DNA from 3 places in the Vreelandella sp. ssv genome. Region 2 is predicted to be linked to each of the others. Evidence: predicted binding sites of a transcription regulator. Region 2 holds the regulator's gene; each other region holds the start of a gene.

Region 1 (5,011 bases), 2.1 Mb from region 2:
GACCAGTAAAGAGGTGTAATCAGCTCTCGCTGCTGGCTAAGCTGAAATATTTTAAAAAAACGCGTTTCGCTAATATCAATATTGGTATCCCGATCGACTCTGCTACTCGCTAGCAAGCGTCCTGTCGAACCAAATGCACCTATCTCATCAACCATAGGTACGTATGAGGCGAGGTTTCCCAGCGAGCGCTGTAACCGCTGAGGATTGTTGCTATCAGGTATGTCTTGTAACGCCAATATTTCCGTTAGCCCAAACAGCGCTTGTCCACTTTGTGCAAAGACTCCTTTTGCCCACTCGGTCACGACATTGGCCCGCCCGGTAATGCGGGATTCAGCGGCCTCAATTTCTTGCTGATACTGTTCATTAAGCAGCCATCCAAACAGTGCCATCATGACCAGAAGTGCCAGCATGTAGAGCGTAATCACACTGCGCCGCTGTTGGCGGTAAGTGCTTGTTGCTTTCAGAACATCATCATTTACATCAATGGCAGTGACGGACATCGCGCAGAGGCCTTATTCAGGTAACCCATCGGGACACCTGATACAGTGTTAAAAATAACCAGAAACAATATATAGCACGCGCAGGCATGTGGCTTTAACTGATAGTGCCGCGGTGATTTTACGATGTATATCAGCTTTTATCGCCGTTAATGCGTTGAAAAGCGTGACGTTAACCATTGATTGTCTACGTACCTAGGAACTGTTATGGCATCGCTGGGGCAAATGAGTGACTACGAGATACGTCTAATCCGTATTTTTAAGACGGTGGTTGAATGCGGCGGCTTTACGGCCGCAGAAACGACGCTCGGCATCAGTCGCTCAGCGATTAGCCAGCACATGAATGATTTAGAGGGGAGGCTGGGATTTTCACTCTGCCAGCGGGGGCGCGGCGGGTTTAGTTTAACAGAGGAAGGTAAAGAGATTTATCAGGCGGGACTAACGCTACTAACGGCATTGGAAACCTTCAAAAGTGATGTAAATGCCCTGCATCAAACGATTAAAGGTGAGTTGAATATTGGTATTACCGATAATCTGGTAACACTACCCGCCATGCACGTCACCAATGCGCTGGCTGAACTTAGCGCGCCGGAGAATGAGGTAATGCTGCATATCCACATGGAGCCCTCTGATGCCGTCATTCGAGGCGTGATGGACGGCCACTTGCATGTCGGGGTGGTCCCCGCAGTCAACCTGCCTACCAGTTTAGAAACCCGACACCTTTACGACGAACCTTCGTACCTATACTGCGCAGCGGATCACCCACTGTTTAACCAGCGCGACGATACGCTTAATGCTGAGGATATCGCCCAACACTTCGCTATTTCGCCTCGCTATCCGCTGCCGATCGAGGCGCGTCAGGCACATGATGCTCTCTCGCTACGCGCGTCGGCATCTGATCGGGAAGGCGCTGCGTTTTTAATTCTTACCGGGCGTTTTATCGGCTTCCTTCCTGAGCATGTGGCCGAACAGTGGGTCGTGGCAGGCAAAATGCGCGCGCTGCATAGCGCAACTCAACACTACCGTATTCCATTTGTGCTGGTTACTCGCCACGACCGCCGCCCCAACCGAGTGGTCGATGCTTTTCTGAGTTTAATCAAAAGCAGCTAGGGTAAAAACCCGGCACGACTAAGCCGGGCTTAAACGGCTTAACGCTGTTCGGTCGTCTCGCTGGCCATGATTGGCGCGGGCCCCGCCTGAGGCGATGACGCTAACAGCTGGCTAGCAACAAAATAAACAACTGCCCCCAGCACCGAGCCGGTAAACCAGCCGTAGTCGTAAAACCAGTTCATAGTACCAGTTAACAACGACAATAAAGTCAGCGCCACCGGCACACCGAAAGCGATGAAACCGGCGATATTCACCGCTGGATAAGCATGATTATCCATATACAGGCTAGGGATATCGAGGCGCTGCTTTTTAATAAGAAAATAATCGACCGCCATGATGCCCGCAATGGGCCCCAGTAGACTGGAGTAACCTAACAGCCAGTTGGAGTACATCTGCTCAAGCGAAACCCCAGGTGGAATAACGCCCGCTTTTTGCAGCAGGTCGTAGCCCATTAATAGCACACCCACAAACCCCGTTAAAAGTACACCGCGGGTCTGGTTAATCAACTTAGGGGCAATATTCTGGAAATCGTTGGTGGGAGAGACAATATTAGCGGCAGTATTCGTAGAGAGAGTAGCGATGATGATCAACAGCATCGCTAGCACTACCCAGAAAGGGCTATTGATCATCCCAATCAGATTCACAGGATCAGCGATCGTTTGACCTACCAACGACTCAGAAGCAGCAGTTAACACCACACCCAACGCGGCAAAGAAGAACATCGTCAGCGGTAAACCGATTATCTGACCAACAATTTGATCTTTTTGGCTTTTCGCAAAGCGGCTGAAATCCGGGATATTAAGCGATAGTGTGGCCCAAAACCCCACCATGGCGGTTAAGCCAGCGAAGAAGTAGCCATACACCGACGCGCCGTCAGGGCGCGACGGCGGTTGTGCCAGCAGCTCGGTCATCGACATGTTCGGCCACGCCCATATCATTAGCCCGATGCCCACCGCCAGCAGTAACGGTGCGGCTAACGTTTCCAACCACTTAATCGATTCGGCCCCACGAATTACCACGTAGAGATTCATCGCCCCGAAAACAAAAAAGCCAATCACTTCCCCCACGCCGCCAAGCGCCGCCCAGGCGGGAATCAACTCAGACAACAGCAAGTGAATCGCCAACCCGCCAAACATGGTCTGAATACCGAACCAGCCGCAGCCCACCAATGCCCGTACCAGACAAGGCACGTTGGAACCTAAAATGCCAAATGATGAACGTAAAACGACGGGGAATGGAATGCCAAATTTAGTGCCAGGAAAGGCGTTTAAGGTCAGCGGAATCAGCACGATGATATTCGCCAATAGAATGGCAAACAGCGCCTCACCGACGCTTAGACCAAAATAAGCGGTTAATACGCCGCCTAGCGTATAGGTAGGCACACAAATCGACATACCCACCCAAAGCGCTGCAATATTCCACTTACTCCAAGTGCGTTCGCTGGCTTGGGTGGGTGCAATATCCTCGTTGAAGCGTGAACTGTTGCGCACATCGTTGCCTACATCAAGCTCAACCAGACCATCTCTATCCACCATCTGAGAGGTTGTTCCCGTCATTTTATCTATCCTCTGCAATGAGTTACCCAGCTACGCTCTTTTAAGGACCTTCACGGTCAGTGGAGCATCTCAAACAGAATTAAAAGCAATAAGCGTGCCTACTTACAAAAGCAGAACCATTAACTCATTGATTAAAAAGCTGCCTTACTGGACAACAATATTATTGTTAGTTGGTTAACTGTATTAATCACGTTCCCCAAACCAAAATCGATTAAACAAAGCTAGGTCAAAAAAAATATTTGCACCAACTTTAAACAACAAAATCTTCAAATGGCCGTCAATATTAACATTAACTATATGTTTTATATTAATTAATTAAAAACCCCAAAACAGTGCACTGGCTCACCAAAAGAGTGAATAGACTTTTTAAAAACAATAAAAACAAACAAACTCAACAGGTTAAATGAAAATTAAAAAATACAAGTCATAAGCTTGCTAAAACCAGCCAGCCAGCGATACTTTCAACAAAAGCTGTCTTGTTTGTCAGCTTTATTAGTTGTTTCTCAATACCGCCTTGCCACGCGCTTTAAACCTACAATCAGAGGGAGCGTCTCATGCAGAAGATAAAAATCGGCCTGATACAAATGGGTCTAAAAACCAGCACCGATCTTGAGCCTGACGCTATTCGCGACGCCATGAACGAGGCCCACCTGCCGATGATTCAACAGGCAGCTGACCAGGGCGTGCAGGTGCTGTGCTTCCAGGAAGTCTTTAATCAACCCTATTTTTGCCCCAGCCAGGATGAGAAATGGTACGCCGCCGCCGAGCGTGTACCAGAAGGCCCCACCTGCCAGATGATGCAAAAACTCGCTGCAGAGCACCACATGGTCATCATCGTGCCGGTGTATGAAGAGACAGAGACCGGCGTTTATTACAACACCGCCGCAGTATTCGACGCCGACGGCAGCTATCTGGGCAAGTATCACAAGACGCATATTCCCCAAGTGGCGGGATTCTGGGAGAAGTTCTTTTTCAAGCCGGGCAACTCCAACTGGCCGGTATTTGATACCGCCTACGGCAAAATCGGCGTGTATATCTGCTATGACCGTCACTTCCCGGAGGGCTGGCGTGCCCTGGCGCTCAACGGCGCCGAGGTGATTTTCAACCCTTCCGCCACCGTGGCCGGTCTCTCTCAATATTTATGGGAGCTTGAGCAACCCGCCTCCGCTGCCGCTAACGGCTGCTTTATCGCTGCGATCAACCGCGTCGGCACTGAAGCACCTTGGAATATCGGTGATTTCTATGGCTCCAGCTATATCGTTAACCCCCGCGGCAAGATCGAAGCCCAGGCCAGCGAAACCGACGACGAGTTGCTGGTGCATGAAATCGATTTGGACATGGTGCGCGAAGTACGCAACAACTGGCAGTTTTTCCGCGACCGTCGCCCAGAGACCTACACCCGCCTGACCGACGGCGAATAAGCCCTCCTCAAACAATCATCTAAGGAGCAAACCATGAGTTTATTGATCAAGGGCGGCACCGTGGTCACCCACGCTGATACTTACCGCGCTGATGTGCTGTGTGTGGACGGTAAAATCCACGCTATTGGCACCGATTTAGACATCCCCAACGATTGTGAAATTGTCGATGCCAGCAACCAGTTAGTAATGCCCGGCGGCATCGATCCCCATACCCATATGCAGATGCCGTTTATGGGCGCGGTGGCCAGCGAAGATTTCTATACCGGCACTGCAGCGGCCATGGCGGGCGGGACGACGACGATTATCGACTTTGTCATCCCCAGCCCCGGCCAGTCGCTGCTGGAAGCGTTCGATACCTGGCAAGGCTGGGCGGAGAAAGCCGCCACCGACTTTGCTTTTCACGTGGCGATCACCTGGTGGGACGAAA
Region 2 (5,011 bases):
ACGCTGAAATTACGCTGTTTGGGGATAATGGCAGCGTCATGCAGTCGCTTAAAACCCCGCGCCTTATTCATACTCCTCAGCGAAGTGAAACCTGGACTGAAGAGCCTGAAGCAATCCTGTATGACAGCGAAGACCGGCAGTGGATGGCAAGCGCCGATGTAGGCACCCTTAACACCTCGACTCAGACCCTGCTGATGTCAGGCTCCGCTCGCCTGATCGCACCGGATGAAGGTTGGCAGCTAGACACTGAGCTCCTGCATTATGATGGGCTCAGCCAGCATGCGTGGAGTGAAACACCGGTACTGCTGCAACAACCGCCCCAGACAATGAGCGCTACACGCATGGACGTGTGGCTTAACGATAGCCAGGTGCGCTTAACTGACAACGTGCGTGGTACACATCCCCCGGCCACACAACCTTAAGAGGAGTTGCCATGAAAGCATTTATCTATACCGCCCTTTTCGCACTCGCGGTGCCGCTATCGGCCATGGCTCAAGACAGCCAAGCCCCTATAGAAGTTGAAGCCGACCGTTTAGACCTTGACCAGCGAGCCGGTACTGCTGTCTACAGCGGCGATGTCAATATTCGCCAAGGCGAAATGCAATTACGCGGCGAGCGGGTAGAAATTGAACGTAATGAGGCAGGCGAACTCTCGCGCGCAACCTCCACCGGTGAGCGCGCCTATCTGCGCCATCAAGCCGAAGGGCAAGAAGGTCCTACGGAAGGCTGGGCGAGACGCATTATTTACCACGTCGCTGAACGCCGCGTTGAGCTGATCGACCATGCTGAATTAATTCAACAAAACGACACCTTTACCGGCGGTCGCCTTGAGTATTTTATCGATCGAGAAGTGATTCAGGCGCGCTCTGACGTTGACGGTAGCGAGCCCCAGCGCATCCGCATGACTCTTCAGCCGGAACAATAGGGAGCCAAGCCGTGGCAACAGCAGACACCGCCTCGATTCGAACCCTTTATGCCCACCATTTGGCGAAAAGCTACAAGCGCCGCCGAGTGGTTAAAGACATCAACTTAGAGATCTCCCAAGGCAGCATTGTGGGATTGCTCGGCCCTAATGGCGCGGGCAAAACCACTTCCTTTTATATGATTGTTGGGCTCGTGAAATCCGATGCTGGCAAGGTGAGTATCGACGACCTGGATTTAACTCGCGCCCCAATGCATGAACGGGCTGCGGCGGGTATCGGCTACCTTCCACAAGAGGCGTCTATTTTTCGTAAATTATCGGTCGCCGATAATATTATGGCGATACTCGAAACTCGCAAAAAGCTCAGCCGCAGCGAACGCGAGCAGCGCCTGGAGGCGCTACTTGAAGACTTTCACATTACCCATATACGCGACAACCTCGGCATGAGCCTTTCGGGTGGCGAGCGTAGACGTGTGGAAATTGCGCGTTCGTTAGCCACCGAGCCCGCCTTTATTTTACTGGATGAGCCCTTTGCTGGTGTTGATCCAATTTCGGTAGGTGAGATCAAAACCATTATCCGGGCGCTAAAACAGCGCCATATTGGCGTGCTCATCACCGACCACAACGTACGTGACACTCTCGATATCTGTGATATCGCCTATATAGTGGGAGATGGACAGATCATCGCCAGCGGATCTCCTGACTCGATCCTGACCAATCAAAAAGTAAGAGACGTTTATTTGGGTGCTGACTTCCGTCTCTAAGCTTATTTTTCTCGTCTAATTAGTGCTCTACAACAACTTTACTACCAATGGCATGCTTATTGCACTTGCACCTGGGACCTACTCGCACTAGGGTGGAGCATTCTGATTAACGAGTGGTTCTCAGATGGTCATGAAAGCTTCTCTTCAACTGCGTATCGGCACCCAGCTGACCATGACACCTCAGTTGCAGCAGGCTATAGCCCTGTTACAGCTATCAACGCTGGACCTTCGTCAAGAAATTCAACAGGCCTTAGATGCCAACCCCATGCTCGAGCAAGAGGATGAATTTGGCGAACAGGCAGTCAGCGAGCCCAAAGAGGAAGAGTGGTCAGAGAGCATTCCTACCGAGCTATCGGTAGATAGTGACTGGTCTGATACCTACCAAGACATGGGTAGCTATAGCGGCACCAGTGGTGAAGGCCCTGATTTTGAGCGCCAAGCGGCCGGACAGAGCCTTCATGGGCACCTGCTTTGGCAGCTCGCCATGACCGATTTTGGCGCTCGAGAGCAGCTTATCGCGGAAAGTTTAATCGACGCGCTAGATGCTAACGGCTATTTAACCCAGCCGCTCAATGACATTCGTGAAGGGCTTCGCGCGCAGGGGATTGATGGACTTAGCCAGCGTGAAGTGGAAACGATCCTGCTTAAGCTGCAGCAGTTCGAGCCAACGGGGATATTCGCCCGTGACCTGCGCGAATGTCTGATGCTGCAGCTGGCCGCCCTTCCCGATGACACATCTCTTCTGGTTCCTGCTCGCCGCTTAGTCCGCCAGTTTCTTGAATCGCTAGGCAAAGATGATATGCGCCTGCTGAAACGTCGCCTGGGGCTTGATGATGACCAGCTAGCGGATGTCATCCTACTCATTCGAAGCCTTGATCCACGTCCCGGTAGCGCCTATGGCGATACCGACGATAACTATGTAACGCCTGACCTTATCGTGCGCCATGATCACGAAGGGTGGCATTTGGAACTCAACCCAGAAGCATTGCCGAAGCTGCGCATCCAGCCTGACTATGCGAGCTTGATAAAGCGCGCTGACAAAAGCCAGGACAACCAGTTTTTAAAAGAGCATTTACAGGAAGCCCGCTGGCTTATTAAGAGCCTTTCCAGCCGCAACGACACGCTGCTGCGCGTTGGTCGTGAAATTATTACCCGTCAAATTGGCTTTTTAGAGTATGGCGAAGAAGCCATGAAACCGCTCATTTTAGCCGATATTGCGGAGGCCGTGGAAATGCACGAGTCGACTATTTCGCGGGTCACCACGCAAAAATATATCCATACACCGCGCGGCGTGTTTGAACTCAAATACTTTTTCTCAAGCCAAGTCAGCAGCCAGGATGGCGACAGCCACTCCAGCACTGCGATCCGCGCTAGGCTCAAGAAGTTGATTCAAGAGGAGCCGCCCGGCAAGCCCCTTTCGGACAGCCGGTTGGTCACACTCTTAGAAGAGGGCGGTATCCAGGTAGCGCGCCGTACAGTGGCAAAATATCGTGAAGCCATGGGCATTCCCTCATCTAGTGAACGACGTCGTTTGCGTTAAGATCGGTACACATTGCAGCGAAACTCTCGACAAGGGCTTTGCAACGCGGCAAAAAGGGTTACAATCGAAGTACAGTCCGATGGATAAGGAGAACGTCAATGCAAGTAAATATCACTGGTCATCACGTAGATCTGACTGACGCCTTGCGTGACTATGTCAACGAAAAGCTTGAACGTGTAGAGCGCCATTACGACAATATAACCACGGTGCAAGTCACCTTATCTGTGGAGAAAGAGCGCCAGCAGGCTGCCTGTACACTGCATGCAGCAGGTGCAGATTTACATGCAGAAGCCTTAGACAGTGATATGTACGCCGCGATTGACGCATTAGCGGACAAAATTGATCGCCAACTAGTTAAACATAAGGAAAAAGCACAAGCTCGCGCCCAAGGCGCAGGCGTGCGTTAATTCAATGACGTTGGAAACCATACTCCCCCCGGAACGCGTCCTTTTCGACGTCCCCGGGGGCAGCAAAAAAAGGGTGCTGGAGTTTTTCAGCACCTTTATTGCCCAAAACACCCCCAGCCTGGACAGCCAAGAAGTGTTTAGCCGCTTAATCGGCCGCGAGCGCTTAGGCAGTACAGGTATTGGAAATGGCGTGGCTATTCCTCATGCGCGTAGCCCTCACTGTTCGGCCCCCATTGCTGGTTTTTTAAAGCTTTCAGAAGCAATTGATTTTGACGCTATCGACGGCGACCCCGTTGATCTGGTGTTTGTGTTGCTGGTACCAGAAGAGGCTGATGACACACACCTCTCTCTATTAGGCCAAGTAGCCACCATCATGAACGATGCGGATACGCGCCAGAAGCTGCGTAAAGCAGCCAGCCAGCGCGAACTACTTGAGTTGCTTACTGCTAAAATTCGTGAGCAAACAACGCCTTAAAAACCTAAACTTGCTATGCGGTAGAATATGGCAGGCTAGTTTTCGCTCACCACCCTCAACGCAGCTTGATCAAAGCAAAGAGAGACTCTATGCAACTTGTGATCATTAGCGGCCGCTCTGGGTCAGGTAAATCTATCGCCTTACAAGCGCTTGAAGATCTTGGCTACTATGCGATTGATAACCTCCCCGCCATGCTGCTGGGAGCATTGGTGGACGAAATACGCGATCAGGGTGAACGCGCTCATTTGGCAGTCAGTATTGATGCCCGCAACTTGCCGGGTGCCTTAGAGCGACTACCGTCGTTATTAGCGGAGTTGCGCCAGCGTAAAATTGATTTTCAAGTCATCTACCTGACTACCGATGCACGCATACTGCTTGAGCGTTATTCGGCTACAAGGCGGCGCCATCCGTTAACTCGCGATAGCGAAATGACGCTAGAAGAAGCAATTAATAAAGAAGAAGAAACGCTGCACGATATCCGCGACCTGGCCGATTTATTGATCGACACTTCACGGCTTTCGGTACACGATTTGCGCCGCCGCATTACCGACCAAGTAGCCCATCAGCATCGCGATAAGTTAACACTAACCCTTGAATCCTTCGGTTATAAACGTGGCGTGCCGCTGGATGCTGACTTGGTTTTCGACGTGCGTTGCTTACCCAATCCTTATTGGGATCCAACGCTACGCCAATTTACAGGCCGTGACGCCAACATAGTGGCCTTCTTGAGCGGTTACCCCATCGTAGATGCCATGAGTAACGATATTCAGGCTTGGCTTGAACGTTGGTTGCCCGCTTACCAAGATAGTCAGCGCAGCTACATGACTATCGCGATTGGCTGTACTGGCGGACAACACCGTTCGGTTTATATGGTTGAACAATTAGCAGAGAGGCTTGCGCCTA
Region 3 (5,011 bases), 1.3 Mb from region 2:
CGCAGTAGACGCGTTTGGGTTTCAGCGGGCATATCGCCTATTTCGTCTAAAAACAGCGTGCCGCCATTAGCCTGCTCAAAGCGTCCTTGGCGTTGCTGGGCCGCCCCGGTAAAAGCGCCCTTCTCATGGCCAAACAGCTCTGACTCAATCAAGTCGCGAGGAATCGCCGCCATGTTCAAGGCGATAAACGGCTTACCCGCCCGTGGGCTATGCTGATGAAGCGCCTGGGCAACGCGCTCTTTACCGGTTCCCGACTCCCCGTTGATCAGTACTGTGATATGCGAGTGGGAAAGACGGCCGATAGCGCGAAACACTTCCTGCATCGCGGGCGCTTCACCAATGATCTCGGCATTTAAGCCTTCAGGTACGGTAACCGGCCGCTGGCGTTCACGGGCGTGAGCCACGGCACGTCGAACGAGCGCGAGGGCTTCATCAACGTCAAACGGTTTGGGCAGGTATTCAAATGCCCCCCCCTGATATGAGGCTACGGCGCTGTCTAAATCGGAGTGCGCCGTCATCACGATGACCGGTAGATCAGGATGTGCCTCGCGCACTCTGGCCATCAAATCCAGCCCATCGATGCCTGGCATACGAATATCGGTCACCAGCACGTCAGGAGGGCTTTCCAGCAAACGTGCAAGGGCTGTATCTGCACGCTCTATACACTCCACGTCAAGGTCGGGTTGCGCCAGTGCGCGTTCCAGTACCCAGCGGATAGCGCGGTCGTCATCGACAATCACCACCCGCGCAACATCAGTACGTGTAGCCTCAGTCATGACGCTTCTCCGGTAAAATTAATACCAATGGAATCAGTAAACGAAATTCGGTATGTCCGGCTCGTGAGTCGCATTCGATCAATCCTTGATGTTGGTGCAAAATCGACTGGGCAATAGAGAGCCCTAAGCCGCTGCCTTCAGCGCGCCCCGACACCATGGGATAAAACAGCGTCTCCTGCAGTGCATCGGGAATGCCGGGTCCGTTATCAATGACCGCGACTTCACTGACTAAACGATGGCGTTCAGCACCGAGGGTAAATTGACGCCGGGCTCGGGTTCGCAGTATTAACGTAGGTTCGGGCGTTTGCGCGTCGCTCATGGCCTGCACGGCGTTGCGTGCAACATTGAGGACCGCTTGAATCATTTGTGATTCGTCGCCAGAAAGGTCGGGCAAACTGGGGTCGTAATCGCGGCTAATCACCACGCAGGGGTGTTCAGCAATTAGCAGCGCCCGAACTCGCTCAAGCACTTTGTGAATATTGACCGGCTCGTGTTTAAGAATGCGGTTAGGACCGAGCATGGAGTCGACCAAGTCACGCAGCCGATCCACCTCTTCGACAATGATGTGGGTATATTCACGCAGCGCCGGGTCGTCTAGATCCCGCTCTAGTAACTGCGCGGCACCGCGAATGCCACCTAAGGGATTCTTTACTTCATGGGCTAACCCGCGAGCAAGTACCTTGATGGTCTCCTGACGAGTGGTTAGCGCCTCTTCCCGGGAGATTTGCATTAACCGATCCCGCGGCTCTACCTCTAATAGCAGCTCATCGTCCGATAATGGTGTCACCGTATAGTCGACGGTGAGCGGTTCGCTATTAAGTGGCGTAATCCGTGCTTCGCGCTGGGTATAAGGGTGAAACGCATCCCGTGCTTTAGCCAGGACATCATCAATGCTCTCATCGCCGCCCAGTAGTGTATCCAGGCTAATCCCGTGCACTCGGCTAAGGCTGACCGCCAATAGGGCCTCAGCGGCAGGGTTCATCCAGCGCACACGCAAATCTCCGTCTAGCAGTAAGACCGCCGTGGTGAGATGTTCAAGCAAACGCTGATGCATGGTGTCGTCCTGAAAAATTGCGTCTTCCATCGCCGTTACAGACCTACAGGTGGATGATCAGTGAGGGAACTGCAAAAAGCGCGCCAATTATGCATTTATGCCTATCTGCACGGCTTGTGGGCAACGCAGTCAACGATGGTGAATCGTTTTAGCGCACTTGCAGCACCAAACACATCGGGCACCGCACCATTTTAGTGCATCAAGGTGTTTAACTATGTTTTTAAAACCGCTTTTAAAACGGCTTTAAGGAACCGTAATGGCCACCACAGGCGTGCGATGCTGCAAACGCTGGCTGCTATCCAATAGCTCAGCCTGAAGCTCATACCGGCCTGAGGAGAGCCCTGTTAACCAGAACACATCGCTATGCAACGCGGTCTGGCTAATCTCTCCATTAACGAGCAGCCGCACTTGGTGGTCATCACGTAGCGGTGGTGCAATAGCCACTTCCACCGCCGTGCTTTTCTCCATCAATCGTGCCCCTTGCTGGGGCAGAGCAATCGAAAAATGATCATAGGGCATGAAGGGCTGCCCCGGTTTACCCTGGGGACGTACAGCAGCAGGCGTCTCACTGACAGAGGTATACGCCGCTCTTAGCGCTGGCGGCAGGCTAGGCAGTGGCGCTAATTCCAACGCTTCCCCACCACGGCCTGGGTTATCGGTAAAGGTAACGTTGCCTTGCGCATCGGTAACCCGGTAAACCGTCTGAGCGAAAGCCGTATCCGGTCTGACAGCTTCAACAATGCTCAATGCAGCGGTCATCAAGATACTGACCGCTAATGCGCTCACTTTGCCCATAGCACCCCTCATAACTCTCTTCATCCCCAAAACGAAAAAACCCCGCCGAAGCGGGGTTCTCTTAACAACTGCAGTTATCACAGCATCTACACTTATCACCGCCTAACGGATAGTAACAGCCAGGGGTGAGTAGCGCTGATTAGCAGCTGTAGTACATATCAAACTCGATGGGGTGAGTCGTCATGCGAATACGCTCTACTTCTTCCATCTTGAGCTCGATGTAGGCATCGATCATTTCGTCGGTGAACACGCCACCTTCGGTCAGGAACGCACGGTCAGCGTCGAGGGCTTCCAGTGCCTGATCCAGGCTGTGCGCTACGGTGGGTACTAACTTGCCCTCTTCTGGCGGCAGGTCATACAGGTTTTTATCCATAGCATCGCCAGGATGGATCTTGTTCTTGATACCGTCGATACCAGCCATCAACATGGCAGAGAATGCCAGGTACGGGTTAGCCGTCGGATCAGGGAAGCGAGCCTCAACACGCTTGCCTTTCGGGCTAGCGGTGTAAGGAATACGGATGGAAGCAGAGCGGTTGCGGGCACTGTAGGCCAGCATTACCGGTGCTTCAAAGCCAGGCACCAGACGCTTGTACGAGTTAGTAGAAGCGTTGGTGAACGCGTTCAATGCACGGGCGTGCTTAATGATGCCGCCAATGTAGAAAAGCGCCATTTCAGACAGGCCAGCGTATTCGTCACCCGCAAACTGGTTTTGGCCATCTTTCCAGAACGACTGGTGAACGTGCATACCAGAACCGTTGTCGCCAACCAGCGGCTTCGGCATAAAGGTCGCCGTTTTGCCATACGCGTGTGCCACGTTGTGGATCACGTATTTCATTTCCTGAACTTCGTCAGCTTTCTTCACCAGCGTGTTGAATTTAACGCCGATTTCGTTCTGACCTGCGTTGGCAACTTCGTGGTGGTGAACCTCGACGGTCTGGCCAATCGCTTCCAGGGTGTTACACATCGCACCACGGATATCATGGAAGCTATCAACCGGAGGAACCGGGAAGTAGCCGCCTTTAACGCGCGGACGGTGGCCTAAGTTGCCGCCTTCTACCTGACTATTGGTCGCCCAAGCGCCTTCGTCAGAGGTGATTTTGTACATAGAGCCCTGGATATCAGACTTCCAATGTACTTCGTCAAAGATGAAAAATTCAGGTTCAGGACCGAAAAACGCGGTATCACCCAGACCAGTAGACTCTAAATAAGCTTCAGCACGCTTAGCGATGGAGCGCGGGTCGCGATCATAGCCCTGCATAGTGGCCGGCTCGATGATGTCGCAGCGCAGAACCAGCGTCGCATCTTCGGTGAAGGGGTCGAGATAGCCAGTACCATCTTCCGGGCTCAGAATCATGTCGGATTCGTTAATGCCCTTCCAGCCTTCAATAGAAGAGCCATCAAACATTTGGCCATTCTCGAAGAATTCTTCGTTCACATCGCGAGCAGGCACGGTAACGTGCTGTTCTTTACCGCGGGTATCGGTGAAACGCAGGTCTACCCACTTAACATCATGTTCTTCAATTAACGCGAGAGTCTTGGCTGACATAGAGTCCTCCGGTATGAGCATGGCTTAAAGCTAACGACTGTAAGCTACCGATAAAAGTGTTGTTCGACAAAATACGTGCTAAACCGCACGTTTGTCATTCTTATTCGCTCAACGTTTGCCTGACATTAATAAACAAAGCGCTCAGCGAGCATTACAGACCGGCTATCGTTTTAGCACGCCGCAGGGCTTATGCCTACGGTACGCGAGCCGCTTCCAAATACAATGCAGAGTGCATGCCAACACTGCACCAATATGGCATAAAAAAACAACAACTAATTGTTTTTTAAACGTTTAAAAATTGATTTAAATGCCTCTTGATGACGCATAAGCCTATAAAGAGCCTCGTTAGACAACTAAAAAATATCTCAACGCACCAAAATAGATCAAAAATAATGCCTTATGCGCCATAGCAGTGCATTAACAATACTGAACCCTCTTTTTTGGCTCGCAAACTTTTTACTTGCTACTCAAATAAACCAGCTACTACAATAAATTACAATTTGATAGATTTGCTCACAATTGGAGTCGGCAAATGGGATCGGTCTGCTTTATCGTTGATGCCATGGTGACAGGTGAGATGTTGCCACGCCATTTGAAATCCATACGTGGATCCGGCATCGCCGACCATCTGCTCCCCATTCTGGTGACGAGCACGCAACCCCATGCTCGCCTGGGCTCACTTGAGCAGCGTTATCATACTCACTGCTTGATTACCCCAGCGCTGCCGTTGGGAGCACGTATCAATAAAGCGGCGTTCGCCAGCCAAGCTGAGTGGTTAATTATCGCGTTACAAAAGCAGCCACTACCTGCCAATCTGTGGGGTTCGCTCTACCCCCAACT

Evidence for each region. The regulator sigma-54, encoded in region 2, starts transcription at its own class of promoters, with help from an activator protein. The targets are predictions, from matches to a motif close to TGGCACNNNNNTTGCTNT.
Region 1: a site for sigma-54 is predicted at 3,246-3,263, ahead of AC5TBW_RS16835 (NCS1 family nucleobase:cation symporter-1). Genes of this name have one in related genera too.
Region 3: a site for sigma-54 is predicted at 1,899-1,916, ahead of glnL (nitrogen regulation protein NR(II)). Genes of this name have one in related genera too.

What each region holds. Positions count from the first base shown of each region.
Region 1 covers NZ_CM182545.1:3,694,215-3,699,225, forward strand. Annotated here, with positions in the region: gene AC5TBW_RS16825 (bifunctional diguanylate cyclase/phosphodiesterase) at 1-500, opposite strand, end outside; gene AC5TBW_RS16830 (LysR family transcriptional regulator) at 705-1,607, shown strand; gene AC5TBW_RS16835 (NCS1 family nucleobase:cation symporter-1) at 1,646-3,163, opposite strand; gene AC5TBW_RS16840 (nitrilase-related carbon-nitrogen hydrolase) at 3,718-4,584, shown strand; gene hydA (dihydropyrimidinase) at 4,618-5,011, shown strand, end outside.
Region 2 covers NZ_CM182545.1:1,520,767-1,525,777, reverse strand. Annotated here, with positions in the region: gene lptC (LPS export ABC transporter periplasmic protein LptC) at 1-422, shown strand, start outside; gene lptA (lipopolysaccharide transport periplasmic protein LptA) at 434-925, shown strand; gene lptB (LPS export ABC transporter ATP-binding protein) at 937-1,686, shown strand; gene AC5TBW_RS06940 (RNA polymerase factor sigma-54) at 1,811-3,226, shown strand; gene hpf (ribosome hibernation-promoting factor, HPF/YfiA family) at 3,325-3,633, shown strand; gene AC5TBW_RS06930 (PTS sugar transporter subunit IIA) at 3,638-4,108, shown strand; gene rapZ (RNase adapter RapZ) at 4,198-5,011, shown strand, end outside.
Region 3 covers NZ_CM182545.1:207,290-212,300, reverse strand. Annotated here, with positions in the region: gene ntrC (nitrogen regulation protein NR(I)) at 1-776, opposite strand, end outside; gene glnL (nitrogen regulation protein NR(II)) at 769-1,830, opposite strand; gene AC5TBW_RS01045 (DUF4124 domain-containing protein) at 2,074-2,625, opposite strand; gene glnA (glutamate--ammonia ligase) at 2,765-4,171, opposite strand; gene AC5TBW_RS01035 (hypothetical protein) at 4,704-5,011, shown strand, end outside.